3 regions of the Bradyrhizobium genosp. P genome follow, and region 2 is predicted to be linked to each of the others. Evidence: predicted binding sites of a transcription regulator. Region 2 holds the regulator's gene; each other region holds the start of a gene.
What was found. Region 2 encodes PhoB, which activates phosphate uptake and scavenging genes when phosphate is short. Its sites were predicted from a motif close to TGTCATNNANCTGTCAT; they were not measured.

Region 1 (9,726 bases), 4.7 Mb from region 2:
TGTGGCGATGAGCACGACGATGATGAAGGGGTTGCAGCTTCGCAATCTGATCCGGCTGCGTCTGCAGGACGTCGCCGACCAACTCCCCGGCACCGTGGGCTTCGTCATCCCCGACCGCTATCAAATGGTCTATCTCGAATTCGCACGCGCCGCGAACGCGCTGGGGCTGCACGAAGCCACCGGCAGCCGCATCTCGATGGCGACGACAGCCGCCGGCCATGCCTACACTGCTGCACTGGATCCGGTGCTCGGCGACGCGCTGATCGCCGAGATGGAGGGCAATATGCCCGATGGCGCAAAGATGCTCACGCCGCGGATCGAGGCTAATCGCCGTCATCTGCGCGAGCACGGCTACGTCGTCGCCTGCGGCCTGTGGAGCCCGCATATCAACGGCGTCGCGGTGCCGCTCTGGTCGCCGCAATATCAGACCTATGTGGTGACCACCATCGGCCTGCTCTCGGCGATGTATGACGAGAAGCGGCTGCACAAGGAGGTCGCGCCGCACATCGTCGACCTCGCGGCCGCGGTCGGCAGCCTGCTCGAAGGCGCCGACGGCGACATCTTCCACAATCGGATCGAGCGAAAGTCGCCTCCGGTGAGCGTCCATAACAACAATAAAATCATCAAGACGGAGGCGATGAATGAACTGGAAGCCGGAACTCGACGACCTCGCCCGGCGCGAAGCGTTCGCGCGGGAGATGGGAGGCGTTGACAAGGTCAAGCGGCAACGCGACCAGGGTCGGCTCACCGTCCGCGAGCGTATCGACGGGCTGGTAGACAAGCAGAGCTTCCACGAGATCGGTGCCATCTCCGGCATCGCCGAATACGACGAGAACAACGAACTCAAGCATCTGACGCCGGCGAACTGTGTGTTCGGCCGCGCCAGGGTCGATGGCCGCACCGTGGTCGTGGTCGGCGACGATTTCACCGTGCGCGGCGGATCGGCGGACGCATCGATTTCCGCCAAGCCGCTGATGGCGGAGGAGATGGCGCATGACTTCCGCCTGCCGATCATCCGAGTGATCGAGGGCTCCGGCGGCGGCGGCTCGGTCAAGACGATCGAGACCAGGGGCGCTGCCAATCTGCCCGGCGGCGTCGGCGGCACGCGCTGGTACTGGTACACGACCGCCAATCTGGCGCGCGTGCCGGTGGTCGGGCTCGGCCTCGGCTCGGTCGCCGGTCTCGGCGCCGCGCGCCTGGCGGCGACCCATTATTCCGTCATGACCAAGAGCTCCGCGATGTTCGTTGCCGGACCGCCGGTGGTGAAGCGCCTCGGCCAGGATTTGACCAAGCAGGAGCTCGGCGGCGCCGACATCCAGACCCGCGCCGGCGCGATCGACCAGGCCGTCGATACCGAAGAGGAGGCGTTTGAGTACGCACGGCGCTTCCTCTCCTATCTGCCGTCGTCGGTCTATGAACTGCCGCCGACCATCCCCTGCACCGACGATCCGGAACGTGCAGAGGATTCGCTGTTGAAGGCGGTGCCGCGCAACCGGCGGCAGGTCTACAAGATGCGCCCCATTATCGAGGCGGTCGTCGACAAGGGCTCGTTCTTCGAGGTGGCGGCCAATTTCGGACGGCCGGTTATCACGGGCCTGGCGCGGATCGAGGGCAGGGCGGTGCTGCTGCTGGCGAGCGATCCCTTCCACTATGGCGGCTCCTGGACTGCGGATGCCTGCCAGAAGGTGGTGCGCTGGGTCGACTTCGCCGAGACCTTCCATCTGCCGGTGGTCTATCTGATGGATTGCTCCGGCTTCATGATCGGGCTCGAGGCGGAGAAGTCCGCCACCATCCGCCACGGCGTGCGCGCGATGACGGCGGTCAACCAGAGCACGGTGCCCTGGTGCACCATCATCATCCGCAACGCCTTCGGTGTCGCCGGCGTGGTGCATCAGCCGGCCAACCGCTTCTCGATGCGCTACGCCTGGCCGTCGGCCTATTGGGGCTCGCTGCCGCTGGAAGGCGGCATCGAGGCGGCGTATCGCGCCGAGATCGAGGTGGCGGCGGATCCCGCGGCGAAACTGCGCGAGATCGAGGATCGCCTCAACAAGCTGCGCTCGCCGTTCCGCTCGGCCGAGAAGTTCTGGGTCGAGGAGGTGATCGACCCTCGCAAGACCCGCTCGCTGCTCTGCGAGTTCGCGCGTCTGGCCGAACCGATCCGCAAAGCAGGCCCGCCGAGCAATATGTCCACGCGGCCGTAGCTTGTGACGTTGTCATTCCGGGGCGGTCCGCAGGACCGAACCCGGAATCTCGAGGTTCCGGGTTCATGCTTCGCATGCCCCGGAACGACATCCACCTAATCCGTCTCGCGATGCACGTCGTGGATCACGATGCCCATGCCGTTCTCGGGCATCTTGATCCAGTCCCGCCGCTTCAGCGAGCGCTTGGTGTCCTCGTGTCCACTCGCCCAGTGCTCACGCATCGAGGTGCCGGAGAATTCGTGGTCCTTGGCGTCGCCCTCATAGGCCTTCTGCTGATAGATCAGTTGCAGCAGCGTGATCCCGGGCAGCGTGCTGTTCGATTTCTTGAGCTGGCGCTCGTCCTCCGACAGTTGATCGTCGGGGATCTTCGCCAGCGCGTTGTGCAGGGCGGTGCGCAGGCTGTAGGTCTTGCGGTAGACGTCGGTGTTGTAGCGGGTGCGCGACGAATACATGATGTCCTTGTGGCGGGCCATCACGTCCTGGATGTCGCGCGGTAGCGTGCCGCGGGCCGAGAACAGGTCGACCTGGAACACCAGCGAGTTGGCGTTGTCCTCCTGGTCGAGCAGATGCTGCAGCGGCGTGTTGGAGACGATGCCGCCATCCCAGAAATGATCGGTGCCGACCTTGACCATCGGCAGCGCCGGCGGCAGCGCGCCGCTCGCCATGATGTGTTCCGGGATGATCTCGTCATGGGCATTGTCGAAATAGATGAAATTGCCTGAGAGCACGTTCACGGCGCCGACCGCGAAGCGCATCTTCTTGGAGTTGATGCGGTCGAAATCGACCAGCTCGAGCAGCGACTCGCGTAAGGGCACGGTGTCGTAGTAGCTGGTCGCGGTGCGCGAACCGGTCGGACTGAACCATGGATTGGTTTGATGCGGGGTGAAGAAGCCGGGTTGCCCCAGCGTCGTCGTCATCCATGAACTGGTGAAGTTGCGGGCCTGGCGGAAAATGTCGCCGTCGGGCGTGTAGTGCCAGATCTTGCGGCTGGTAATGCGGTCCCAGAAGGTATGCAGCCGCTCCAGCCGCTTCTCGGGCGGATTGCCCGCGATGAGCGCCGAGTTGATCGCGCCGATCGAGACGCCGCAGACCCAATCCGGCTCGATACCCACCTCGTGCAGCGCCTGATAGACACCGGCCTGGTAGGCGCCGAGCGCCCCGCCGCCCTGCAGTACCAGCGCGACGCGATTGCACCCTTCGGGCCGCCAGCCTGGCATCTGGTGGTCGATATCGTCGGAATGAGGGGATCGCGCGTCCATGACCGGTACTCCAATTTGCGGCGAGAATTCAGCGCAGGCATGACGCCGTGATGACAAGCCGCGGCCGGCGCGTCGTGCATCTGGCGCGTTTGCCTGCATGGTTAGCGTTGGCCTCTCCGCAAAACGCAGGTCACGCGGCGCAGGTCACGTGGCTGACGGAAATCCCTCACATCGCCGTCAATCTCGGCCGCTAGCCTCCGGTCAATATTTCCAAACAGGGGGATTTTGCGATGCGCAGGGAAGATCTGCTTAAGCTTCCGTCGATGCCGGCCGCTGGTCCGAGCTATCCGGCCGGACCCTATCGTTTCGTCGACCGCGAATTCCTCGTCATCACCTATGAGACCGATCCGGACCTGATCCGCGCCGGCCTGCCCGAGCCGCTGGAGCCGATCGCAGACCCGATCGTGCACTACGAATGGATCAAGATGCCCGACAGCTCCGGCTTCGGCAGCTACACCGAGTCCGGCCTCGTCATCCCGGCCAAGCTGCACGGCGAGGACGTCAATTTCGTCTGCCAGATGTATCTCGATGACGATCCGCCGATCGCGGCCGGCCGCGAGATCTGGGGCTTTCCGAAGAAATATGCCCATCCGAAGCTCGAGATCGTCAAGGACACGCTGACCGGCACGCTGGAATATGCCGGCCAGCTCGTCGCCATGGGCACAATGGGCTACAAGCACGAGGCGATGGCCGGCAACGGCGACGTCACCCGCGCCACGCTGTCGAAGACGCAAGTGAATCTGAAGATGATCCCCGGCGTCGATGGCCATCTGGAAATCTGCCAGCTGGTCGCGATCAACCTCACCGACATCGTCGTCAAGGGCTCGTGGATCGGGCCCGGCCGGCTGCATCTGGTGCCGCACGTCAATGCGCCGGTCGCGGACTTCCCGGTCAAGCGCGTTATCGGCGCGCATCATTATATCGCCGACCTGACGCTGCCGTTCGGCCGCGTCGTGCACGACTACAACAAGCAAGCCGACGAGGCTGCGCCGACCGGCCTCGCTGCGGAATAATAACCGACGTTACCCGGAACGACTGATGGCGCGCAGCCATGTTGCGCGCCATTTTCTTCAGGCCGTGACCGGTTTCGCCCGTGGTTGCGGCTGCGGTCGCGAGATCGCCAGCACGATCCCGGAGGCGAAGATGCAGAGCGCGCCCGCGATGAAGAACGCCGGCAAATAGCTCGCATAGAGTGTGCGTGACAGGCCCGCGCCGAACGCGGCGGCACCGGCGCCAAGCTGATGGCCGGCAAAGATCCAGCCGAACACCAGATTGGCACGCTCGGCGCCGAAGCGCTGCGCGGTCAGCCGCACCGTCGGCGGCACGGTCGCGATCCAGTCGAGCCCGTAGAACATCGCAAACACCGAGAGACCGTAGAACGAGAAGTCCGAGAACGGCAGCCAGACCAGCGACAGCCCGCGCAGGCCGTAATACCAGCAAAGCAGCCTGCGATTATCGAAGCGGTCCGACAGCCAGCCCGAGATGATGGTGCCGAAGAAATCGAAGATGCCCATCGCGGCGAGCAGGCTTGCGGCCTGCACCTGCGGGATGCCGTAGTCGAGACACATCGGGATCAAATGGACCTGGACCAGGCCGTTGGTCGAGGCCCCGCAGATGAAGAAGGTCGCGAACAGGATCCAGAACACGGATGATTTCGAGGACTCGCGGAGCGTGCCGAGCGCGGCGGCTATGATCGGCGCATTGGCCGGCGGCGGCGCGGGCAAGGGCGCGGTGCCTTCATCGCCGAACGGGCGTAGGCCGACATCGCTCGGCCGGTCACGCATCACCATCAGCACGGCAAAGGCGGCGATGCCGAGCGCGACGCAGACCATCGCCAGCGCCACGCGCCAGCCATAGCGGTCGGTCAGGGTGGCGATCAACGGCAGGAAGGCGAGTTGCCCGGTCGCGACACTCGCGGTGAGAATGCCGACCACGAGGCCGCGGCGCGCCGCGAACCATCGTGCGGCGATGGTCGCGCCGAGCACCAGCGCCGTCATGCCGGTGCCGATCCCGATCACGACGCCCCACAGCAGGACCAACTGCCAAACCTTGGTCATGAACAGCGAGGCGACGAGGCCCGACACCACGATCAGCTGCGCCGCCAGCGTCACGTTGCGCAGACCGTAGCGGTTCATCAAGGCGGCGGCGAACGGCGCCATCAGCCCGAACAGGATGAAGCGGATCGACAGCGCCGAGGAAATCTCGGCGGTGGACCAGCCGAACTCCTTCTGCAGCGGCACGATGAAGACGCCGGGCGCACCGACGGTGCCGGCCGAGATCAGCGCGGCAAGGAAAGTCACGCCGACCATCACCCAGCCGTAATGGATGTTGCGGCGGGCGAGGGTTGCAGCAAGCCAGTTCGAGATCATTGGGCTCCAGATGTCCGACAGGAAATCAATTCGAGATGCACAGCATAGCACGAGCGAGCCACGTCTAAAATGACGTGGTTCCCTCGTTTTCAGACTCGGAAAGCCAGCTGGAGCGTGACGAGAATGGCAACCGCGAAGACGCTGCGCTCCCTCTCCCGCTTGCGATCCAATTGGACGATACGGAATCAGACATCCTTCCAGTCTTCAACCTCGATGTGTGAATGCTGTAGACCCGCTTGCGGGGAGGGCTGGGGTGGGGGCTCTCTCCACGAGTCAGAATCATCGAGCGGAGAGAGCCCCCACCCGCACCGCATCTTTCGATGCGATGCGACCTAAGAGCGAGCTTCGCTCGTCTCGACCCCCGCAAGCGGGAGAGGTGCGCCGTGTCTGCGGCCGGACCGATTCAACCTAACGTCAGCCCGCTCTAATGCGTGACCCGCTCGACCGCGATCGCGGTGGCTTCGCCGCCGCCGATGCACAGCGCGGCGACACCGCGCTTCAGGCCCTGTGCCTCCAGCGCGTGCAGCAGCGTCACGATCAGCCTCGCGCCGGTGGCACCGATCGGGTGGCCGAGCGCGCAGGCGCCGCCATTGATATTGAGCTTGTCCCTGGGAATGCCGAGGTCGCGCTGCGCCGCCATCGCCACCACCGCGAACGCCTCGTTGATCTCGAACAAATCGACATCACCGACGCTCCAGCCGACCTTGTCGAGCAGTTTTCTGATCGCCGGGATCGGCGCGGTGGTGAACCATTGCGGTTCCTGGCTGTGGGTGGCGTGGCCCTTGATCTCGGCCAGCACCGGCAGCCCGTCGCGGTCGGCGAGCGAGCGCCGGGCGAGGATCAGCGCCGCGGCGCCATCGGCATTGGCCGAGGAGGCGGCCGGCGTGATGGTGCCGTTGGCGCGGAACGCCGGCTTCAGCCCGGGGATCTTGGCCGGATCGACCTTCAGCGGATGCTCGTCATTGGCGATGACGCGCGGGCCGGCCTTCTCTTGCAGCGTGATCGGCGCGATCTCCGCCTTGAATGCGCCGCCCTCGACCGCCTTGCGGGCGCGGCTCAGCGTCTCCATCGCGTAGGTGTCCTGGTCGGCGCGGGTGAACTGGTAGGCCTCGGCGGTGGCCTCGCCGAAATCGCCCATCGAGCGTCCCGTTTCATAGGCGTCCTCCAGCCCGTCCATCATCATGTGGTCGATGATGCGGTCGTGGCCGGCGCGATAGCCGCCGCGTGCCTTCTGCAGCAGATACGGCGCGTTGCTCATGCTCTCCATGCCGCCGGACAGCACGATCTCGGCCGAACCGGCCTTGATGATGTCGTGGGCGAGCATGGTCGCCTTCATGCCGGAACCGCAGACCTTGTTGACCGTGGTGGCGCCGGTGGCGTCGGGTAGTTTGGCGCCGCGCGCGGCCTGGCGGGCAGGGGCCTGGCCCTGGCCGGCCGGCAGCACATTGCCCATGAATACTTCATCGATGCGCTCAGGCGCCAGTTTGGCGCGTTCCAGGGCCGCGCCGATCACATGAGACCCGAGTTTGTGCGCGGCGAACGGCGTAAGTTCCCCCATGAAACGGCCGAGCGGGGTGCGTGCAGCGGAAAGGATGACGACGGGATCGGGACTGGATGTCATGGCGGGACTCCCTTGAATGCCGGAGATTCTATTGGATTATATTCATCATATGATGCGACGCAAAAAACGCAACCCGCATGATAAATTGTCGTGTTCACATGATTTGGAATGGGAGCGCTTTCTCTGGGCGCAAATGCCTTGGTCCCATGTTCGGTGTCGTCGCCCGGCTTGACCGGGCGATCCAGTATTCCAGAGATAGTCGTGCTTGAGCCGATGGGCCGCGGCGTACTGGGTCGGCCGGGTCAAGCCGGGCGATGACAGCGGTGGGCGTAGTTGCGCGTTCTCGCGACATGATCTGCCCGAGCTTTGGATTTCGTTCCGCCCTCTCCACCGCGCGTTCGTGACGTGCGCTCGCCCCTCGATCGGGTGGGACGGGGGAATTCATACACTGATTTTTATTTCTGATAAAGCGAAATATTTTTTGAGGCAGAGGATTGCCACGTCGGGCAATCAGTGATTGGGAGTTTCGGCGTGGGAGCCCAGTCGGTCATCCATCGCAGGTTCATATCTCCAATAATGGAGGGGATGCCCAGTCCGCATGTCGCGGCCCCGCGTTGCTTATGCTCTTTCGCACGGCGGGCAGCTGATGTAAGCTTCCAGCAGAGCCGCCACGGGACGTGCCGAAATCCCGATAGTCATGGCAGCGCCATGCCCACGGCAGGGCAGTGTACTTTCAACATTTTCGGATGCGGCGAACGTGTCGACCTCTCCGGGTCGGCACGGAAAACTCGTTTTCACAAAACCCAGAAGGAGCATGCCATGCATTTTTGTCTCACCGGGCAATATACGCCACGCGCTCTCAACGCCATTCTGGAAAACCCCGCGACCAACCGCCAGGAGGCCGCGCGCAAAGTCATTGAAGCGGCCGGCGGAAAGCTGGTGTCGATGTACAGCGTTGCAGCAGACGGTCCGGGCGTCATGGTCATTTTCGACGTGCCCGATCCGAGCACGGCGCCCGCCATCTCCGGGCTGACCGTCACTGCCGGGACACTGCAGAACGTGAAGCTGACGCGGCTCTTCACGCAGGACGAGATCAAGCAGGTCCGCCAGAACGCGGTCAAGCTGCGCCCCTCCTATAGCCCGCCCGGCAGCTGAGATCTGGATGGCGAGGCTGCGGCTCGCGGACGAACGGCAGCTTCGCCATACCCTCGGCTTCAACAGACCGACGTTTTTTTGCCGGTGCTATTTGTATTCGCAAGCGCACGGTCGTGCGATCCAGTACGGCCGATTGTTTTTCAATTCTCAGGGAAAAACGGTCATGAAAACTTATTATTCAATGACATTGGCGATGCTCGCTGGCTTCGGACTCGGTGCGGTCGCGGTCCAGGGTCTCCATGCCCAAGCCAAGCCGCCGGTATATCAGGTGGTAGAAATCGAGCCCACGAACCTGGAGTCCTATGTGAAGGACTATGCCCCGAAGGCTCAAGCTGCCATCAAGGCGGCCGGCGGCAAATTCCTTGCCGCTGGCGGCAAAACCACGACAATCGAAGGAGAGCCGCCGAAATCGCGCATTGTTATCCAGCGATGGGATAGCGTTGAGCAGATCAAAGCCTATCGCGATTCCGCGGCCTTCAAAGACCTCCTGCCGCTTCGCGACAAGCTAGCGAAATTCCGGACCTACACCGTCGAGGGAGTGCCGCAATAGCCAGTCGAACAGTCGGCATGTCAGATTGGAAGGCCGTCTTCGCGGGCGGCCTTCTTCCTCCCGCACAGCCAAGGCAGGCCGAGAAAATAGACGCTCGGCACTGCTGTGATCCCGCGCTTGTGCCCTGGCACTCGGCTCGATGACCGTATCTCGTTTACGAAGGCGCATGGCAGCATGCGGCGGTTTTGATTGACACGGGCATCGTCAGCGCTACCTTGCCAAAACAGGGAAGTTTTCCCAGAAGAATCAAGAAAAGGGCAGGGAAACGCCGTGAAACGCGTCATCGCGTCTTGAGCGGGCTTGCGCGGAGGTCCGCGCTCGCGCCATTCCGCATCCGCAGCTATCGATTTCAATGGCCGTCCGACCTGCTGACCTCCTGGGCGTTCGAGGTCGAAACGCTGGTGCTCGGCTGGTACATTATGGTCGAGACCGGCTCGGTGCTGCTTTTGACCGTGCTCGCATCGCTGCAATATGTCGGGACGCTGATCGCGCCGGTGCTTGGGATGGTCGGCGACCGCGTCGGGCATCGCGATCTGCTGGCCGCGATGCGCTTTGCCTATACGGCGCTCTCCGCGACCATCATGACGCTGGCGCTGTCGGGCCATCTGGCGCCCGTGAACGTCATGATCAT
Region 2 (9,726 bases):
ATTGCCGCCGAAGGTCGAGCCGTGGGAGCCGGGCGCCATGCCGGCCGCAGCCTTCGCGCTCGCCAGCACCGCGCCGATCGGGAAGCCGCCGCCGAGCGCCTTGGCGAGCGACATGACGTCGGGCGTGACGCCGACGCGCTTGTAGGCAAACAGATCGCCGGTGCGGCCCATGCCGGTCTGCACCTCGTCGAATGCGAGCAGCAGGCCGTGCTCGTCGCAGAGCTGGCGCAACGCCTTGAAGAAGGCATGCGGCGCGGAGCGCACGCCGCCCTCGCCCTGCACCGGCTCGATCAGGATGCCGGCCGTGTCCGGTCCGATCGCCTTCTTCACGGCTTCGATGTCGCCATGCGGCACCTGGTCGAAGCCGTCCATCGGCGGGCCAAAGCCTTCGAGATATTTGGCCGTGCCGGTGGCAGCGAGCGTCGCCAGCGTGCGGCCATGGAAGGCGCCTTCAAAGGTGATGATGCGGTAGCGCTCGGGATGTCCCTTGGAGAAGTGATAGTGGCGGACCAGCTTGATCACGCCCTCCATCGCCTCCGCGCCCGAATTACAGAAGAACACGAAGTCGGCGAAGCTCTGCTCGCAGAGCCGCGCGGCGAGCACCTCGCCATCCGGGCTCTTGAACAGGTTCGACATGTGCCAGAGCTTCGTCGCCTGCTCCTGCAACGCCTGGACCAGATGCGGATGCGCGTGCCCGAGCGCGTTCACCGCGACACCCGAGGTGAAGTCGAGATAGCGCTCGCCGTTGGTTGATATCAGCCAGGCGCCCTCACCGCGCTCGAAGGCGAGATCGGCCCTGGCGAAGACGGGAAGCAGATGCGACGCGGCGGGGTTTGTCATGGCCATCACTGACGGGTTTGAGGCCGACGATTGCCGCGCGCCTTGACGCCAGCGCAGCAACAGCCGGCTTCGGAAAACAAAACGTGCCGCCTTTTCGGGCGGCACGTGGAGGCATTCTATGCTGCAGGCAGTAACTGTCAATCGTCACGAAGCGGCCTGCCGGCAATGCGAAACGAACGCAATCCGGGGCATTCCGGTGCGGTGGAAAAGACTCATTGCAATGCATAAGTGTGGGAACATGTGGACGCGCTACCGCGGACTCTTGCGCCGGAGTCACGCCATATTGTAGCGTTTGGGCTGTCGGGTACGACATCTCGTGCGGCAGTACTGGACCCCTTAAGTAGACTTGGTTCTGCGTAGACGTTCGGGCGCATAGGCGCGCTCGGCGAGGGCTAAGGGATTCTGACCGCAGGAGTTTTTCGAGCTTTGGCTCGCAGCACCGCTCCAAGGACTGGCCGGTGCTAGGCGAAGGGAAAAATGCGATGACTGTATTGACCTGGTCCGACGATCGCGTCGAGCAGCTGAAGAAGCTCTGGGAATCCGGCCTGTCGGCCAGCCAGATCGCGGCGGAACTTGGCAATGTGACGCGGAACGCCGTGATCGGCAAAGTGCACCGGCTCGGCCTGTCGGGCCGCGCCAAGGCCCCCTCCACCGCCGCGCCGCGACAGCGCAAGGCACGCCCCGCGCAGCATATGATGCGGGTGGCGCGGCCAGTGTCGCGCGGCAATACTGCGCTGGCCCACGCCTTCGAGGTCGAGATGGAGCCGGATCCGATCGCCTACGACAACGTCGTTCCGATGAGCCAGCGGCTGTCGCTGCTCGAGCTGAACGAGGCGACCTGTCACTGGCCGGTCGGCGATCCCTCAAGCCCGGATTTCTTCTTCTGCGGCGGCAAGGCGCTCGGCGGCCTGCCCTATTGCGCGCATCATTCGCGCATCGCCTACCAGCCCGCCAACGATCGCCGGCGGCCGGCAGCAAAGCCGACGCGGTAAGGCAGAATTCGAAGTGCTGCGATTTTCGTCAGCGCCATCTCGCGGGGTCTCACGTTCGACGATGTGAGGTGAGCACGCGGGTCAGGCTCCCTCGCCCCCTTGCGGGGCAGGGTTGGGGAGAGGGGTAGGCCCCGAACTCCAATGCAAGACATGTAGCGAAGCTTGATCAATCGAACCGGCGAGACACTCGCTGTCACGGTTCGCGATCAATCGGCAGCGGAGCAAGCGGCACCCCTCTCCCTAACCCTCCCCCGCAAGGGGGGAGGGAACCCTGCCGCCGGTGGCTGCCTCACTAGGCCCAGACGACGGTGTGTTGCTGTTCGCGCAGCCTTACGGCTGCGGCTCGGCCTTTGCAAAACGATCGTCGAGTGCGTAGCCGGCACCGCGCACGGTGCGGATCGGATCCTGCTCGCGGCCGGGATTGAGCAGCTTGCGCAGGCGGCCGATATGCACGTCGACGGTGCGTTCGTCGATATAGATGTCGCGGCCCCAGACGCTGTCGAGCAATTGCTCGCGGCTGAACACGCGGCCGGGATGCTCGAGGAAGAACTCGAGCAGCCGATACTCGGTCGGGCCGAGATCGATCGGACGGCCCGAGCGCGCCACGCGGCGCTTCTCGCGGTCGAGCTCGATGTCACCATAGGTCAGCACGGTCGCAAGCCGCTCCGGGCTCGCCCGGCGCAACAGGCCTTTCACCCGCGCCAGCAGTTCCGGCACCGAGAACGGCTTGACGATGTAGTCGTCGGCGCCGGTGGCGAGGCCGCGCACCCGTTCACTTTCTTCTCCGCGCGCGGTCAGCATGATGATAGGGAGCTGCTTGGTCTCGGGACGCGCGCGCAGGCGGCGGCACAGCTCGATGCCGGAGAGGCCCGGCAGCATCCAGTCAAGCACCACAAGATCGGGAATGCGCTCCTTCAGCCGGGTATCGGCGTCATCGCCGCGTCCGACCGTCTCGACATCGTAGCCTTCCGCGTCGAGGTTGTAGCGCAACAACGTCGTCAGCGCTTCTTCGTCTTCGACCACCAGAATGCGTGCGCTCATCGGTTTGTGTTCTCTCTGTCCTGATCCGTTGTCCTGACGCGAACCGAAACGATCATCTCCTTGATGAGCACGTTCTTGCCGGAAAGCCGGTGCCCACTTCGCCAGATGGTGATTAGGTGCCCGGAACCGTGGTAGCGAAATTGGTCATGTCACCCTTTGGACGCTTGTCCATGATCTGCTGGCCCTCGATCATGTAGAACACGGTTTCGGCGATATTCGTGGCGTGGTCGCCGATCCGCTCGATGTTCTTGGCGCAGAACATCAGATGGATGCAGAACGAGATGTTGCGCGGATCTTCCATCATGTAGGTGAGCAGTTCGCGGAACAGCGAGGTGCAGATCGCGTCGACCTCCTCGTCGCCCTTCCAGACGTTCATCGCCGCCGGCAGATCGTGGGCGGCATAGGCGTCGAGCACCGACTTGACCTGCGACAGCACGAGGTCGGTCATGTGCTCGAGGCCGCGGATCAGCTTGAGCGGCTGGAAATCGCTCTCCAGCGCCGCGACGCGCTTGCCCATGTTCTTGGCGAGGTCGCCGATCCGCTCGAGGTCGGTGGCCACCCGCATCGCGCCGACGATCTCGCGCAGATCGATCGCCATCGGCTGGCGGCGTGCGATGGTCAGAACCGCGCGCTCCTCGATGACGCGCTGCAAGCTGTCGATCTCGATGTCGGCAGCGACGACGCGCTTGCCGAGCGCTACGTCGCGGCGGATCAGCGCATCGACCGACTCGGTGATCATGCGCTCGACCAAGCCACCCATCTCGGCGACCAGGCGTGTCAGTTCCTGCAGGTCGCTGTCGAATGCCTTGGCGGTATGTTCAGAAGCCATCGTCTATCTCCTCAGCCGAACCGGCCGGTGATGTAGTCCTGCGTGCGTCGATCGCTGGGCGAGGTGAAAATCTTGTTGGTGTCGTCGAACTCGATCAGTTCGCCGAGATACATGAAGGCGGTCTTGTCGGAGACGCGGGCCGCCTGCTGCATGTTGTGGGTGACGATCGCGATGGTGTAGTCCTCGGACAGCTCCTGGATCAGCTCCTCGACCTTGGCGGTCGAAATCGGATCGAGCGCCGAGCACGGCTCGTCGAACAGGATCACCTCGGGCCGCACCGCAACCGTCCGCGCGATGCACAGCCGCTGCTGCTGGCCGCCGGAGAGCGAGAGCCCCGACGCGTTCAGCTTGTCCTTGACCTCGTTCCACAGCGCGCCACCGCGCAGCGCCTTCTCGACGCGGTCGTCCATTTCGGACTTCGAGATCTTCTCGTAGAGGCGGATGCCGAAGGCGATGTTCTCGTAGATCGTCATCGGGAACGGCGTCGGCTTCTGGAACACCATGCCGACCCGCGCGCGCAACAGATTGAGGTCGAGCTTGGGATCGAGGATGTTGGTCTGGTCCAGCATCAGCTGGCCGACGGCGCGCTGGCCCGGATAGAGATCATACATCCGGTTGAAGATGCGCAGCAAAGTCGACTTGCCGCAGCCGGACGGGCCGATGAACGCGGTGACGCGGTTGGTGCCGAGCGTCAGGTTGATGTTCTTCAGCGCATGGTGCTCGCCGTAATAGAAGTTGAGGTTGCGTACCGTAACCTTCGGGGGCGCATCCGGCAGCGGCGCATGCGGAGCAACGTGGCTCGGGGTAGTCGTCGAAACGGAGAGCTCGGTCATTTTGCGGCCCTTTCGGCACCAAGGATGCGCGCGCCGATGTTGAGGGCGAGCACGGTGAAGGTGATGAGCAAAGCGCCGCTCCAGGCCAACTCTTTCCAGTAGGCATAGGGGCTCTGCACGAAGTTGTTGATGGTCACCGGCAGGTTGGCCATCGTCTTGGTCAGATCCAGGCTGAAGAACTGGTTCGACAGCGCGGTGAACAACAGCGGCGCGGTCTCGCCGGCGACGCGGGCGGTCGCCAGCAGCACGCCGGTGATCAAACCCGACCGGGCGGCGCGATAAGCGATCCGCTTGATCACCAGCGAGCGTGGCAGGCCAAGCGCGGAGGCCGCTTCGCGCAGCGGATTGGGCACCAGCAGCAGCATGTCCTCGGTGGTGCGCAGCACGACCGGGATCACGATGACCGCGAGCGCCAGACAGCCCGCGATCGCCGAGAAGCCGCGCATCGGCACCACGACGGCACCATAGATGAACAGGCCGATGATGATCGAGGGCGCGCTGAGCAGGATGTCGTTGATGAACCGGATCACCGAGGTGAGCCGGTCATGCCTGCCGTATTCGGCGAGATAGGTGCCGGCGAACAGGCCGAGCGGCGCGCCGACGCCGACCCCGATCACGGTCATGATGACCGAGCCGACGATCGCGTTGAGAAGGCCGCCTTCGTTCGAGCCGGGCGGCGGCGTGTTCTGGGTGAAGAGCTGCACGCTCAGCCCGGCAAGGCCGTTGTAGAGCAGCGTCGCCAGGATCAGCGCCAGCCAGGTGACGCCGAACGCCGCGGCACCGACACACAGCAGCCGGATGATGACGTCGGTGCGGCGGCGGGATTTGTAGATCGGGTTCATGGCGTCACTTCCCCGCCTTCTTTTCAAGCCGCATCAGCATCAGCCGCGCTCCGGCGAGCACGAAGAAGGTCAGCACGAACAGCAGCAGGCCGAGCAGGATCAGGGCGGACTGGTGCAGCCCGTCGCTCTCGGCGAATTCGGAGGCGATCGCCGCCGAGATAGTAGTGCCCGGCGCGAAGATCGAGGACGAGATGCGGAACGAGTTGCCGATAATGAAGGTCACCGCCATGGTCTCGCCGAGCGCGCGGCCAAGCGCCAGCATGACGCCGCCGATCACGCCGACCCGCGTGTAGGGGATCACGACGCTGCGGACCACTTCCCAGGTGGTGCAGCCCATACCATAGGCGGCCTCCTTCAGCACCGGCGGCACGGTCTTGAACACGTCGACCGAGATCGCGGTGATGAACGGCAACACCATGATGGCGAGGATCAGCGCGGCGTTGAACAGGCTGAGATAGGACGGCGGGCCGCCGAATACCGCGCCGAGCACCGGCACGCCTTCGAAGATCCTGATGATGAACGGCTGGAACGTGTTGGCCAGGAACGGGCCCAGCACGAAGAAGCCCCACATGCCGTAAATGATCGAGGGGATGCCGGCGAGCAGTTCGATCGCGATGCCGATCGGACGGCGCAGCATTTGCGGGCAGAGTTCGGTCAGGAAGATGGCGATGCCGAGCCCGACCGGGATCGCGATCATCATCGCGATGATCGAGGTCAGCATGGTACCGTAGATCGGGCCGAGCGCGCCGAGCACCGGCGGATCGGCCGAGGGCGCCCAGCGCTGCGTCCACAGGAAGGCGAAGCCGTATTCCTTCATCGCCGGCCATGCGCCGATGATCAGCGACACGATGATGCCGCCGAGGATCAGCAGAACGGAAATCGCGGAGATGCGGGTGATCCAATAGAAGGTGGCATCACCGAACTTGAAGGCGCTGAGGGCCTTGGCGCGATCGTAAGGTCCGGCGGCTTCCATCACATCGCCCTGAACAGCCATGTCTGCCACGCCAATTCCCTCTTTACTATTTGAAAGCTACGCAAACCGCTACGCCCCGAAGCGATCTTCACTGGCGTTTTCGCCGGCGCCATTCCGGTTGCGCCTTGTCAGGCGCGGGACCCGGGATCCGCTGTTATTGTGGTGATGTCGGAGCCGGGCTGGTCGCGACCTGTGCCGCCCCTTAAGGCGGCACAGGCTTGGTTCGAAGTGTAAGGCTTAGCTCTTGATGTCGGAGTTCCAGGTCTTCTCGATCAGCTTGATGACCGAGTCCGGCATCGGGATGTAGTCGAGCTCTTCAGCCATCTTGCCGCCCTTCTCGAAGGCGTACTTGAAGAACTTGAGGGCTTCCTGCGACGCGGCCTTGTCGGTCGCTTCCTTGTGCATCAGCACGAAGGTCGACGCGACGATCGGCCAGGACTTGTCGCCGGGCTGGTCGGTGAGGATCAGGTAGTATCCCGGAGCGTTGGCCCAGTCGGCATTCGAGGCGGCGGCCTGGAACGCTTCGTTGGTCGGCTGGATGGTCTTGCCGGCCTTGTTGACCAGACCGGTGTAGGTCAGCTTGTTCTGCTTGGCGTAGGCATACTCGACATAGCCGATCGAGTTCTTGGTCTGACCGATGTTGGCGGCAACGCCCTCATTGCCCTTGGCGCCGACGCCGACCGGCCACTCGACCGCCGTGCCGGAACCGATCTTGCTCTTCCAATCCGCGCTGACCTTGGACAGGTAGTCGGTGAAGTTGAAGGTGGTCCCGGAACCGTCAGCGCGGTGCACGACGGCGATCGCGTCCGACGGCAGCTTGGCATTCGGGTTGAGCTTCTTGATCGCAGCGTCATCCCACTTGGTGATCTTGCCGAGGAAGATTTCGCCGAGGGTCTGACCGTCGAGAACGATTTCGCCCGGCTTGACACCCTCGATGTTCACGACCGGAACGATCGCGCCCATGATCATCGGCCACTGGGCGAGACCGTCCTTCTGGAGCTGGTCGGCCTTCAGCGGGGCGTCGGTCGCACCGAATGTGACGGTCTTGGCCTGGATCTGCTTGATCCCGGCGCCGGAACCGATCGACTGATAGTTCACGCCGTTGCCCGATTCCTTCTTGTAAGCGTCAGCCCATTTCGAGAGCACGGGGAAAATGAAGGTCGATCCCGCGCCCGTAATGTCGGCCGCGAAAGCCGGCGTCGACACCGCCAACAAGCCGGCAGCGCAGATTGCCTTGACGAATTTCATGATGATCTCCTCGTGTGAGCGAAGCGCCAATTGCGCCCGATCGCGCTCACGCCGGTCCCATCTAGGAGCGGTCGGTGCCGGTTTTACGAAGGTTGGATGACAGTTGCATGACTATACTAAAGTATTGGAAATACTCAGCTTTGTGCTGGTACCGGAGTCTTCAGGCGGGGAAAACAGGCGGTAAAAGTGGCGCCGTTTTTCGGCACGCTTTCGATTAAAAGACGGCCGCGATGACGGTTAAGAATATGTTTCACCAAGGATAATCCGAGGCCCGTACCGCCCTGGTTCCGGCTGTCGCCGACGTCCACCCGGTAGAACCGCTCGGTCAGCCGCGGCAAGTGCTCCGGCGCGATGCCGGGGCCGAAATCCCTAACCATCACACGGACTTCGGGGCTGGCCTCGGTCTGCGCCGCCTGGCTCAGCGACACTATGACGCGGCCACCGGAGGCGCCGTATTTCAGGGCATTCTCGATCAGGTTCTCGAACAGCCGCAGCAGTTCCTCGCGGTCGCCGGCGATGGTGACCGGCCTCTCGGGCAAATCGATCTCGATCTCGACCTGGCGTTCGCTGGCCAGCGCCTCGAGCCCGTCGGCCACCTGGCGGACGATCGGCACGATATCGATCGAGGTTTCGGGGCGGACATGGGCCGAGAGCTCGACCCGTGACAGCGACAACAGGTCGTCGATCAGCCGCGCCATGCGGGTCGCCTGGCCGTGCATGATGCCGAGGAAGCGTTCACGCGCCCGGACGTCGTCCCGCGCCGGCCCCTGCAGCGTATCGATGAAGCCGGACAGCGCGGCGAGCGGCGTGCGCAGCTCGTGGCTCGCATTGGCGACGAAATCGGCGCGCATCTCCTCGACCCGCCGCAGCGGCGTCAGGTCGTGGAAGGTCATCAGCATGCACTTGTCGGTGCCGCCGAACTGCGTCGGCACCGGGACCGGCGTGATGACCAACTCCATCCAGCGATCGACCGGGACGTGGTCGGTATAGGTGGCGCGGCGCGGCTCGCTGGTCGCGATCGCCTCGCGCAGCGCGGTGATGATCTCGGGCGAACGCAGGGCAAATTGCGCCAGTTCATTCTTGCGCAGCGCCGGCGCAAGCTCGGCGGCTGCGGTGTTGAGGTGGATGACGCGGCCGGCGCGATCCAGCAACACGGCCGGATCCGGCATGCCGGCGACCACGGCGTTGACGGCGGCGGTCTCGACCGGATTGACGCCGCGGACATCCTCGCGGGACGTCGCATGATCGTGCAGCCGCCAGGGCACCAGGGCCGCGGCCGCGATGCAGGCGAACACCGCGCAGGCGCGCACCGGCGACAATTCGCCGAGCGCAACCACCACGCTGAGCGCAAGTGCTGCGGCCAAAAGGATGATCGCCGCGTGACGCAACCGGTCCGGCCACGGCGAGAAAATCGATGAGGGCGAATCGTCAATGGCCATCGCGGCGGCTTTCTTCCCGTCGGTTCATGTCGTCCTCAGGCGAGACCAGGCTTGCTTCGCAAGGAGGCATTCGGCCGCTGCGTCAGACGCCGGAATCACCACGCTTGCGGACATAGACCGCCTCGTGCTGCGGCCCGGCATGGGGACCCGAATCAGCCTGCGGCAGCCGCTTCAGTCGGGCGCTGAGAATAACCTCCCGAAACGTCAGCAAGATTACAGATATGACAAACGGCGCAATATAGTAGAGCAGCCGAAACAGCAGCATGCCGCCCAGCAGGTCCTCGCGGTCCATCTGCCAGAGGCCGACCAGCATGGCGGCGTCGAACACGCCGAGGCCGCCGGGGGAATGGCTGGCGAACCCGAGCAAGGTGGCCGACACGAAGATCACGGCGACCACGACGAAGCCGAGGTTAGGTTCATCCGGCACCAGCACATACATCGCCAGCGCACAGAAGCCGAGGTCGACGATGCCGATCACGATCTGCAACAGCGTCAGCGGGCCGCCCGGCAGGGTCACCGTCCAGGGGCCGCGGCCGACCACCCGCGGCTGGGTCCAGACCCAGACCACATAGGCGACGAGCGCGGTGATGATCGCGAACGCGAGGGCGCGATTGAGCCAGGGCGGTAGTTGGTCGATGTTCGCGGCCGCCTCCGGATGGTAGGCGATGCCGAGGCCGAGCACCGCGGCA
Region 3 (9,726 bases), 3.6 Mb from region 2:
TGCGCCTTCTGGCTGTCGCGGCCGAGCGTGTAGCCGAATCCGACATCGCCGGTCGCAAGCCGCACCGCCGCGCGCGACACCGTCGCCTCGCCCAGATTGAACGGCGCCCCGTCGCCGCCGATCCGCCCGCGCACCATCACGAGGCCGTTCTCCGGCTCGCGGAGGTTTTCATGTGCCGGCACCGCGATATCAGCTAGCCTTCCCGCGATCTCCGCAGCGCCGGACTGCGCCAGCACCGCCATCGCGGCCTTGCGCTGCGCTTCTTTGCCGTTCCGCACCATCGAGTTCATGAGCAACCTTGCCTGAATCAAGTTGTCTATGATAATAGACAACTTGATAGCGAAACGCCATGACTGTTTCGTGACAAATCGACGATTTCTGGTTATCACCGCGCCATGAGCATGCAGGAAAGTTCCGGCGTCGCCTTGTGGCGGCAGGTCGCCGACGGTATTGAGCGCGGCATCGCCGACGGCCGTTTTGCCGCGGGCGAAAAGCTGCCGGGCGAGGTCGAAATCGCTGAGACCTATCGCGTCAACCGCCACACCGTGCGGCGCGCGCTCGCGGCGCTCGCGGAACGCGGCCTGGTGCGCGCCGAACGCGGCAGCGGAACCTATGTCGAAGCGCAGCGATTGGCCTATCCGTTGCGGTCGCGAACACGGTTCTCCGAGATCGTCGGCGCCGGCGGCCACGAGCCTCGTGGCGAGCTGATCGACGCCGGCAGTGACGTCGCCACCCGTGAGATCGCGCGTGAACTCGGTTTGAAAACCGGCGCCCCCCTGATCCGGATCGAGTCGGTGCGGCTCGCCGACCGCACGCCGATCTGCGTCTCCACGACCTGGCTGTCGGCCGAACAGTTTCCCGACGCCGGCAGCGTATTCGCCGACGTCCACTCGATGACCAAATTGCTGGCGCATTACGGCATCAAGGATTACCGGCGCTCCTCGACCCGGATCACCGCTGCGATTGCGGACGCCACCGACGCCGCGCGGCTCGATCTCGCGCTGGGCCGTCCTGTGCTGGTTGTCGATTCGACCGACGTCGACACCGCGGACAAGCCGCTGGTCACCAAGCGCTCGCGCTTCGCAGCGGAGCGGGTGGAGTTTCTGGTGGAGAATAGTTGAGTATTCGTAGGGTGGACAGAGCGAAGCGTGCCCACCATCGCAAACACGCCGTGAATGGTGGCACGGCGCATCCGCGCCTTTGCCCACCCTACGAACTACGCAACTGCGCGCTGTCCAATAATCGCAAAGCGCAGCTTGCTCGAGATGAAGTCGATCACGGCGACCGCGATCAGGATCATCAGGATCAGGAACGACACCTTCTGCCATTCCAGCACCCGGATCTGCTCGGCGAGCTGCAGGCCGATGCCGCCGGCGCCTACGATGCCGATGATGGTGGCCGAGCGCGTGTTCGACTCGATGTAGTAAAGCACCTGGCCGGCGATGACAGGCAGTACCTGCGGCAGCAGGCCGAAGCGAATTTCATGCAGCGCGTTGCCGCCGGAGGCCTTGATGCCCTCGACCTGCTTGCGGTCGGCGGCCTCGATCGCTTCCGAGAACAGCTTTCCGAACGCGCCGAAATCCGAAACCATGATCGCCAGCACACCGGCGAACGGGCCGAGGCCGACCACGTTAATCCAGACCAGCGCCCAGATCAGCGTGTCGACGCCGCGGATCGAATCCAGGAAGCGGCGCACCGGAAAGCGGATCAGGTTCGAAGGGATGATGTTGCGCGCCGCCAACAGGCTGACCGGCAGCGCCAGGACGGCGGCCAGCGTGGTGCCGAGCAGCGCGATCGACAGCGTTTCACCCATCGCCTGCATGTAGAGCGGAAACGACGAGCCCGGGTTCGGCGGGATCATCATCATGGTGATCCAGCCGAGCTGGCTGACGCCCGAGATCAGCTTCGATGGCGAGAAGTCAAGGTCGACCAGCCCGAACGCGAAGATCGCGAGCGCGGCCACGATCATCGCCGGCGTCGCCAGCCGCGCCGAGGCGGGCCGCTGGAACACATCAGGATATTTCGCGCGCAGCTCGGCGGTGTCCGGCTTCGGCAACTGACTCATCGGCGCGTCTCCTTGCCGAACAACTGGGCGCGCAACCACCCCGTCGAGATGTCGATGATGAAGACGGTGACGATGATGGTGACAAGGATGGCGCTAACGTCGGAATAGTAGAACTTGCGGATCGCGACCATGAACTCCTGGCCGATGCCGCCAGCGCCAACGAAGCCCATCACAGAGGCTTCACGGACGTTGATCTCGAAACGCAGTAGCGCATAGCTGGCATAGCCGGTCACGACCTGCGGCAGCACCGCGAAACGCATGCAGGACAGCCAGCTTGCCCCGGTGGAGCGAATACCCTCGACCAGCTTCATGTCGGCATTCTCGACGATCTCGGCGAACAGCTTGCCGAGCGCGCCAGTCGAATGGATCGCGATCGCGAGCACGCCGGCCATCGGCCCGAGCCCGAAGGCGATCACGAAGATCAACGCGAACACGATGCCGGGCACGGTGCGGGCAAATTCCAGAAGGCGGCGTACCGTGAAGCGCAGCCAGGGCGATGGCGAGGTGTTGTGCGCGGCGAAGAAATTCAGCGCAAAGGCGAAGACCGCACCGATCAGCGTGCCGACATAGCTGATCAGGATCGTCTCACCGAGCAGCCGCAGCCACTTCTTCAGGCCCCAGAACCACTCGACCGGATTGGTCCAGACCCGCGCGCCGGAATCCAGCGTCAGGATACGATCGAAATAGCTGAGGAAATTGCCGAAATAGGTGAACAGCGTGCGCAGGTCCACTTCCGCGCCCACTGCGGCGATCAGCAACGCCGCGCAGAACACCGCGGCGGCAAGCGTCATCTTCAGCCGCTTGCGCGCCACGGCCTTGCGGTAGGCGTCGTTGAGCACCGCAAGCTGCGGGGCTGGAAGGATGGATACAGCCGTCGCCATTACGGACCAATCTGGTTAAGGGACGAGCGAAAAAGGGCCGGGTCGTCCAACCCGGCCCAATTCACTGGCCTTGCGCGATCAGGACGCCTTCTTGCGCAGATTGTCCACGAACTTGATCAGGTCGATGGTCTTGTCGTAGTCGGCGTTGGTGATCGGGGCCCACGGCTGGTTCTTGCCGTCGGAGAGCTTCTTGAAAGCTTCCGGATCCTTCTTGTCGGCCTCGAGGAAGGCCTTTTTGATCGCGGCCTTCATATCGTCAGGCAGGCTCTCGAGATAGGCGTAGGGCGAGTTGATGATGAGGTCGGACTTCACGATGATGCGGAAGTCTTCCTTCTTCAGCGGCGTGCCGTCGCTCGACTTCACCATGTTCTTGTTGAGCATGCGGGTGAGGTTCGAATCGTCGTCGGCGTTCCACCAATTGGCGGCGACGTCGACGGTGCCCTGCGCCAGCGCCAGCACAGCGTTCTCGTGGCTGCCGGTGAAGACCACCTTGGAGAAATAGGCGTCGGGATCGATGCCCATCGCGTTCAGCTTGAAGCGCGGCATGTTGTTGCCCGAGGTCGAGTTGGGGTCGACCAGGCCGAGGTTCTTGCCCTTGAGGTCCTCGATCTTGTGGTACGGGCTCTTGGCCAGCACATAGAACACCGAGTAGTAGCCCTTCGAGCCGTCGGAATTGACGTCGATCACGAAGGCGTCGGTCTTGACGCCGGTGACGCGGGCGCGGGCGAACGACGCCGGGCCGTAATAGCCGATCTGGATGTTGCCGGCGCGCTGACCTTCGATGACGGCAGCGTAGTCGTTGGCGACGCGCAGGACCACCTTGACGCCGAGCTCCTTTGATAGATAGCTCACGAACGGGGCGAAGCGGTCGGAGACGCCGGAGGCGTTCTCGGCCGGGACCACCGCGAAGGTGATCTCCGGATATTTGGTCTTCCAGTCTTCGGCCGAAGCCGAGCCGGCGAACGCCAGCGCGGCAGCGCCGGCCAGCACGATGCGACGAGTGATCATGGTAACCCCTCCATAAGTTGCGACGTTCAGGCGGCGGCGACGGAGCCGAGCGCCGGAACAGTTGCGCCATCGGGCGCGGGCAACGGCGCCCCGCCCATGACATCATTGGCCTCGAGGTCGTAGAGTTCTCGGGCGATGTGGTCGGTCAGCGTCGCCGGTGCGCCGTCGAACACGACGCGCCCTGCCGCCATGCCGATCAGGCGGTCGCAGTAGCTCCGCGCCAGATCGAGCGAGTGCAGATTGCAGAGTACCGTGATGCCGAAGTGCTTGTTGATGCGCAGTAGCGCATCCATCACGATCTTGGTGTTGCGCGGATCGAGCGAGGCGATCGGCTCGTCGGCAAGGATGATGTCGGGCTCCTGCACCAGCGCGCGCGCGATCGCGACGCGCTGCTGCTGGCCGCCGGAGAGCTGGTCGGCGCGCTGCGCCGCGAGCTGCGCGATGTCGAACTGCTCGAGCGCGGACATCGCCAGCGCTCTGTCGTGCTCCGGCCACATCTGCGCCAGCGACCGCCACGACGGAATCTGCGCCAAACGGCCCATCAGCACATTGGTCAACACGTCGAGCCGGCCGACCAGATTGAACTGCTGGAAGATCATCGCGGAGCGCGCGCGCCACTGCCGCAGCGCCTTGCCGTGCAGCGCTGTGACGTCGGTGCCTTCGAACAGGATGCGGCCGGAGGTCGGATCGGCGAGACGGTTGATCATCCGCAGCAATGTCGACTTGCCGGCGCCGGAGCGGCCGATCACGCCGACGAAGCTGCCCGGCGCAATCGAAAAGGACGCGTTGTCGACCGCGGCTTTTGTGCCGAAACGGCACGTCAAACCATCCACCACCAGCATGCAATGCTCCAACCGCGCCGCGTTGGGGCCATCGCTATCCCCGGTGTTTAACAGTTATGTGACGCGGCTGCTGCGGTGCGGCGATCGTACACACCACCATGGTTGCAGTCATCGCGATGTCATGCTGTTGTCATCAAGCACCTTGATGAGAGGCCCTCCTCGTTGGAAGTCGTGATGAATGTGGAGGCAATGATGGCCGGAAAAGCACTCTCGGTCGTACCGACAATCGATCCCACAGCATCGGTCCGCGAGAGCAAGCTCGGCACCTATACCGAGGTCGGCGCCCGCACCATCCTGGTCGAAGTCAGCATGGACGACTACTCTTATGTCGTGAACGACAGCCAGATCACCTACACTACGATCGGCAAGTTCTGTTCGATCGCGGCGATGACCCGGATCAATCCCGGCAATCATCCGATGCATCGCGCAACACAGGCGCATTTCACCTATCGTGCCAGCGCCTACTTTTCGGGCGAGAACGACGACACTGACTTCTTCAGCTGGCGACGTGCGCACCACGTGCATATCGGCCATGACGTCTGGGTCGGTCACGGCGCCGTGGTGCTGCCGGGACGCAACATCGGCACCGGAGCGGTCGTTGCCGCCGGGGCGATCGTGACCAAGGACGTGCCCGCCTATACTATTGTCGGCGGCAATCCGGCACGACCGATCAAACGGCGCTTTTCGGAAGCGGTCGCCGATCGTCTCACCGCGCTGGCGTGGTGGGAGTGGGATCATGAGACACTTCGCCGCGCCCTGCCCAATTTTCGCAAGCTTTCGGTGGAAGACTTCCTCGACAAGTACGAGGCCGAGGGTGCGGCCCAATCACACAGCGAACCACGGAGTGCCGCATCGTGACTGATATTTTCATCGAGGGCGGCCGCACGCTGGTGGACGGCGTGTTCGTCGAGACTTCGCTGCGGACGTCGGGCCGCGATATCGGCGCGCTTGACGGCGAGCAAGGCCGCACCGCGCTCCATATCAATGCCGGCGGGTTGCTGGTCTTGCCGGGCATCGTCGACCTGCACGGCGACGCCTTCGAGCGCCAGATGATGCCGCGTCCCGGCGTCGACTTCCCGACCGACGTCGCGCTTGTTGACAGCGACCGGCAGGTCATCGCCAACGGCATCACCACTGTCTTCCATGGCACGACCTGGTCGTGGGAGCCCGGTCTGCGCAGCGCCGAGAATGCGCGGAAGCTGCTTGAGGCGATCGAGGCGCTGCGGCCGCAGCTTGCCGCCGACACCCGCTTCCATCTGCGCCACGAGACCCACAATCTCGAAGCCGAAGCCGAGATCATTCAATGGCTCACCGAAGGCCGCATCGATTTGTTCGCCTTCAACGACCACAGCAACGTCAAGCCGAAGAAGCGCGGCCAGCTGGCCGAGCGCACCGGTCTTTCGCACGAGGCCGTCGGCGAACTGCTCGACCAGGTCGTCGCCCGCCGCCCCGACGTGCCCGCCTCGATCGCAAGCCTGGCGGCCGCCGCGCGCGCGGCCAATGTGCGCATGCTCTCGCATGACGACAACAGCCCTGCCATGCGCCAGGAGTTTCGCACGCTGGGCGTCACGATCGCCGAATTCCCCATCAACGAAGAGACCGCACGCGACGCCGCCGCGGCCGGTGACTTCATCGTGTTCGGCGCGCCCAATGTGGTACGCGGCGGCAGCCACACTGGCTGGACCAAGGCCTCCGACATGATCGCCGAGGGCCTCTGCTCGATATTGGCATCTGACTATTACTATCCGGCGCAGCTGCTCGCGGCGTTTCGCCTTGCCGCCGACGGCATCCTGCCGCTCGCCAAGGCCTGGGATCTGATCTCGTCGGCTCCGGCGCGCGCTGCCGGGCTCAAGGATCGCGGCGCGCTTGCGGCAGGCCACCGCGCCGACATCGTCGTCGTCGATGACAAGGTGCCGCTGCGGCCACGCATCGTGGCGGTCATTGCCGCCGGGCGGCTGGTGCATCTGACGGATGCCGGCCGGCTCGTCCATTCGCCCGCGCCGCGCAAGACGGTTGCGGCGGCGTAAAGCGGCCTTATTCTGGCGATCATGGCAAATCATCCGCGCTACGCGATCTACTACGCGCCGTCGTCCGACAGCGTGCTGCACCGCTTCGGTTCGACGCTGCTTGGCTACGACGCCGCTGATGGCGGCGACCTGCCCTTCCCCGATGGTGTCGCGTCCGACTGGCGCGAACTGACGCAGGACCCGCGCAAATACGGCTTCCACGCCACGCTGAAGGCGCCGATTTCGCTCGCTGACGGCAAGCGCGAGGCCGATCTCCGAGACGCCTGCGCCACCTTCGCGCGGCGTGCGCGGCACATTCCGGTGATCGAGCCAGTGGTCGATGCCATCAGCGGCTTCATCGCCGTGATTCCGGCTGTTCGTTCGGACGAACTCCAGCAGTTCGCCGCGGACTGCGTCACAGAGTTCGACGCATTCCGCGCACCGCTCTCTCCGGAAGATCGCGCGCGGCGCAACCCTGCGAAACTCACCGCGCGGCAGCGCGACTATCTGGATCGCTGGGGCTATCCTTACGTGATGGAGGAATTCCGCTTCCACATGACACTGACCGGGCGGCTGAACGACGAGCGGCGCGGTCCGACCGTGGCGTGGCTGCGGGAGCGGTTCGCGACGACGGGCCTCACGACGCTCGCAATCAACCGCATCGCGCTGTTCAGGCAGGACGACGCCGCGTCGCGCTTCCGGATCATCGGAAGCTGGCCGCTGCGTTCATAACGGCGCGCTACTCGTCCGGCCGGGTGCGGGCGATGATCTCAGCGGCGCCCTCGTCGAGCAGTTCCAGTCCCACCGCACGGCCGAGTTCGCGCGGGCGATCCGCGGCACCGTGCCTGACCACCTCGACGAAGCGATCCCCGGATACGTCGAGCACGGATGCGCGCAGCGTCATCTCGTGGCCCGCGATCATGGCGTGGCCGGCAATCGGCGAATTGCAGTGGCCGTTGAGGACCCACAGCACCTCGCGTTCGGCCTCGGCGCTGAGCCGCGCCTGTGCGTTGTCGATTCCCGCGAGGTGCGCACGCGTCGTCCAGTCAGTCTCGACGCATTCGACCGCGACGATGCCTTGGCCAACCGCCGGCAGCATTTCATCGACGGTAAAATCATGCGCGATGCGCGCGGTCATGCCGATGCGCTCGAGGCCGGAGCGCGCCATCACCAGTGCATCCGCCGGTCCGACCTCGCCTCCGTCAGGCAACCGCTGCTTGTCGCCGCGATCGAGCTTTGCGATCCGCGTGTCGGCAGCGCCGCGATACTGAATCACGGCAGCTTCGGGAAACAGCCGGCGCAGATAGGCGGCGCGGCGAACCGCATTGGTCCCGATCATGAAGCCCTTGCCGCGGGAGGCGCGGAAGGTCTCCAGCGACAGGCCGGACCTCAGCACGAGCGAATCGTTGGCAGCGTCGCGCGCGAGCATCGCCGCGATAACGAGACCGGGTGTCTCTTCATTGCCCGGCACGTCCTTCAGCGAATGCATCGCCGCCTGCAGCGTGCCGGATCGCATCGCCTCGCGGATCTCGGCGACGAAGGCACCGCCCTTGCCACCGTGCCGCAGCAGCTTGCTGGTCTGGTCCTGGTCGCCGCGGGTCTCGAACTTGACGACTTCGACGGCAAGGTCCGGCGCCGAGGCGCGCAGCAGCCGCGCGACCTCGTCGGTCTGCGCCAACGCCATCGCGCTTTTGCGCGTGCCAATCCGTAAAGCCTGTCCCGACACGGAATCTCCGCCGCAATTAGACGTCAACAGCGGGCATTAGAACAAAAGGCCTGTCAAAACAATGGTTTTTGCCCGCGCTAGACAGCACTCAAACGATGTCCTCGACCAATTCAACGCCGGCCTCCGTCATGGCCGCGGTGGCTGACACGAGCGAGCCCGCGAGATCGATGGCGCGGCAGCCCGACAACACGACCGCGGTCTTGAAGCCGAGACGCCGCGCATCGAGCGCCGAATACTGCACGCAGTAATCGGTCGCCAGTCCTGCCATGACAATGCGCTTCAGGCCGCGCTCGCGCAGATAGCCCACGAGCCCGGTCGGCGTCTTCAGGTCATTCTCGAAGAACGCCGAGTAGGAATTGATCGCCGGACGAAATCCCTTGCGGATGACGAGTTCGGCCTTGTCGGTGGCCAATTGCGGATGAAACGCCGCCCCCGGAGTGCCCTGGATGCAATGATCGGGCCATAATGTCTGCGGGCCATACGGCATCGTGATGGAGGAAAACGGCGCGGCTCCCGGATGCGAGGTCGCAAACGAACGGTGTCCCGTCGGGTGCCAATCCTGGGTCAGCACGACATGGTCGAACCGCTCCGCCAGCCGGTTGACGACGGGCACCACCGCGTCGCCATCCGCGACGGCCAGCGCCCCGCCCGGACAGAAGTCGTTCTGCACGTCGATGATGAGCAAAACGTCATCAGGCTGGATCTTCATCGCGCTCACGTTCCGATCCGGAGCGGAGCGCGCAGCTTGCGCAAACAGGCGATCACCGACAGCGCGGTGATGCGGCCCGTCTTCGGGTTCTCCGAGGGAATATTCTCGATCATCATCGAGAACCGCGCGGAATCGGAATCGACCTCGATGCGGTGGGTGTTGCGGGTCACCGTCGGGTCGGCCCAGATCTCGACCCGGGTGCGATCGGGGCCGATGCCGGCGAGCGACAGTGCCACCGCGACGTTGAGATTGGCCGGAAAGCCCTTTGCGGCGTCGCGCGCGCTGCCTTCGAAGATGCGCAACGGTTCGGTGATGCCTTCGATCTGGATGTTGTTCTCGACCAGATGCGGTGCGCCGAGCAGCCCCGCGATGGGCTTGCGCGTCACAAGCGTCGCCGAATGGATGGTCCCGACCGCGGCAGCGGTGACGGCGTCGAGCCCGATCAAGGCGCCGGTCGGCACGATGATCTGGCCGCCATGCGCCTTGGCG

Region 1: a site for PhoB is predicted at 3,500-3,516, ahead of ACP2YO_RS27740 (acetoacetate decarboxylase). Genes of this name have one in related genera too.
Region 3: a site for PhoB is predicted at 4,914-4,930, ahead of phnC (phosphonate ABC transporter ATP-binding protein). Genes of this name have one in related genera too.

What each region holds. Positions count from the first base shown of each region.
Region 1 covers NZ_CP188195.1:5,709,370-5,719,095, reverse strand. Annotated here, with positions in the region: gene ACP2YO_RS27755 (IclR family transcriptional regulator) at 1-712, shown strand, start outside; gene ACP2YO_RS27750 (acyl-CoA carboxylase subunit beta) at 642-2,201, shown strand; gene ACP2YO_RS27745 (patatin-like phospholipase family protein) at 2,297-3,460, opposite strand; gene ACP2YO_RS27740 (acetoacetate decarboxylase) at 3,691-4,473, shown strand; gene ACP2YO_RS27735 (MFS transporter) at 4,531-5,829, opposite strand; gene ACP2YO_RS27730 (acetyl-CoA C-acyltransferase) at 6,254-7,450, opposite strand; gene ACP2YO_RS27725 (GYD domain-containing protein) at 8,099-8,545, shown strand; gene ACP2YO_RS27720 (DUF1330 domain-containing protein) at 8,553-9,095, shown strand; gene ACP2YO_RS27715 (MFS transporter) at 9,386-9,726, shown strand, end outside.
Region 2 covers NZ_CP188195.1:960,495-970,220, reverse strand. Annotated here, with positions in the region: gene ACP2YO_RS04720 (aspartate aminotransferase family protein) at 1-840, opposite strand, end outside; gene ACP2YO_RS04715 (GcrA family cell cycle regulator) at 1,323-1,832, shown strand; gene phoB (phosphate regulon transcriptional regulator PhoB) at 2,163-2,873, opposite strand; gene phoU (phosphate signaling complex protein PhoU) at 2,986-3,702, opposite strand; gene pstB (phosphate ABC transporter ATP-binding protein PstB) at 3,714-4,535, opposite strand; gene pstA (phosphate ABC transporter permease PstA) at 4,532-5,377, opposite strand; gene pstC (phosphate ABC transporter permease subunit PstC) at 5,382-6,371, opposite strand; gene pstS (phosphate ABC transporter substrate-binding protein PstS) at 6,588-7,598, opposite strand; gene ACP2YO_RS04680 (ATP-binding protein) at 7,733-9,037, opposite strand; gene ACP2YO_RS04675 (UPF0104 family protein) at 9,120-9,726, opposite strand, start outside.
Region 3 covers NZ_CP188195.1:7,315,188-7,324,913, forward strand. Annotated here, with positions in the region: gene phnG (phosphonate C-P lyase system protein PhnG) at 1-290, opposite strand, end outside; gene phnF (phosphonate metabolism transcriptional regulator PhnF) at 396-1,121, shown strand; gene phnE (phosphonate ABC transporter, permease protein PhnE) at 1,217-2,065, opposite strand; gene phnE (phosphonate ABC transporter, permease protein PhnE) at 2,062-2,946, opposite strand; gene phnD (phosphonate ABC transporter substrate-binding protein) at 3,025-3,954, opposite strand; gene phnC (phosphonate ABC transporter ATP-binding protein) at 3,981-4,796, opposite strand; gene ACP2YO_RS35190 (chloramphenicol acetyltransferase) at 4,989-5,654, shown strand; gene ACP2YO_RS35195 (alpha-D-ribose 1-methylphosphonate 5-triphosphate diphosphatase) at 5,651-6,823, shown strand; gene ACP2YO_RS35200 (DUF1045 domain-containing protein) at 6,845-7,534, shown strand; gene hemC (hydroxymethylbilane synthase) at 7,542-8,486, opposite strand; gene pncA (bifunctional nicotinamidase/pyrazinamidase) at 8,617-9,237, opposite strand; gene ACP2YO_RS35215 (aspartate dehydrogenase) at 9,243-9,726, opposite strand, start outside.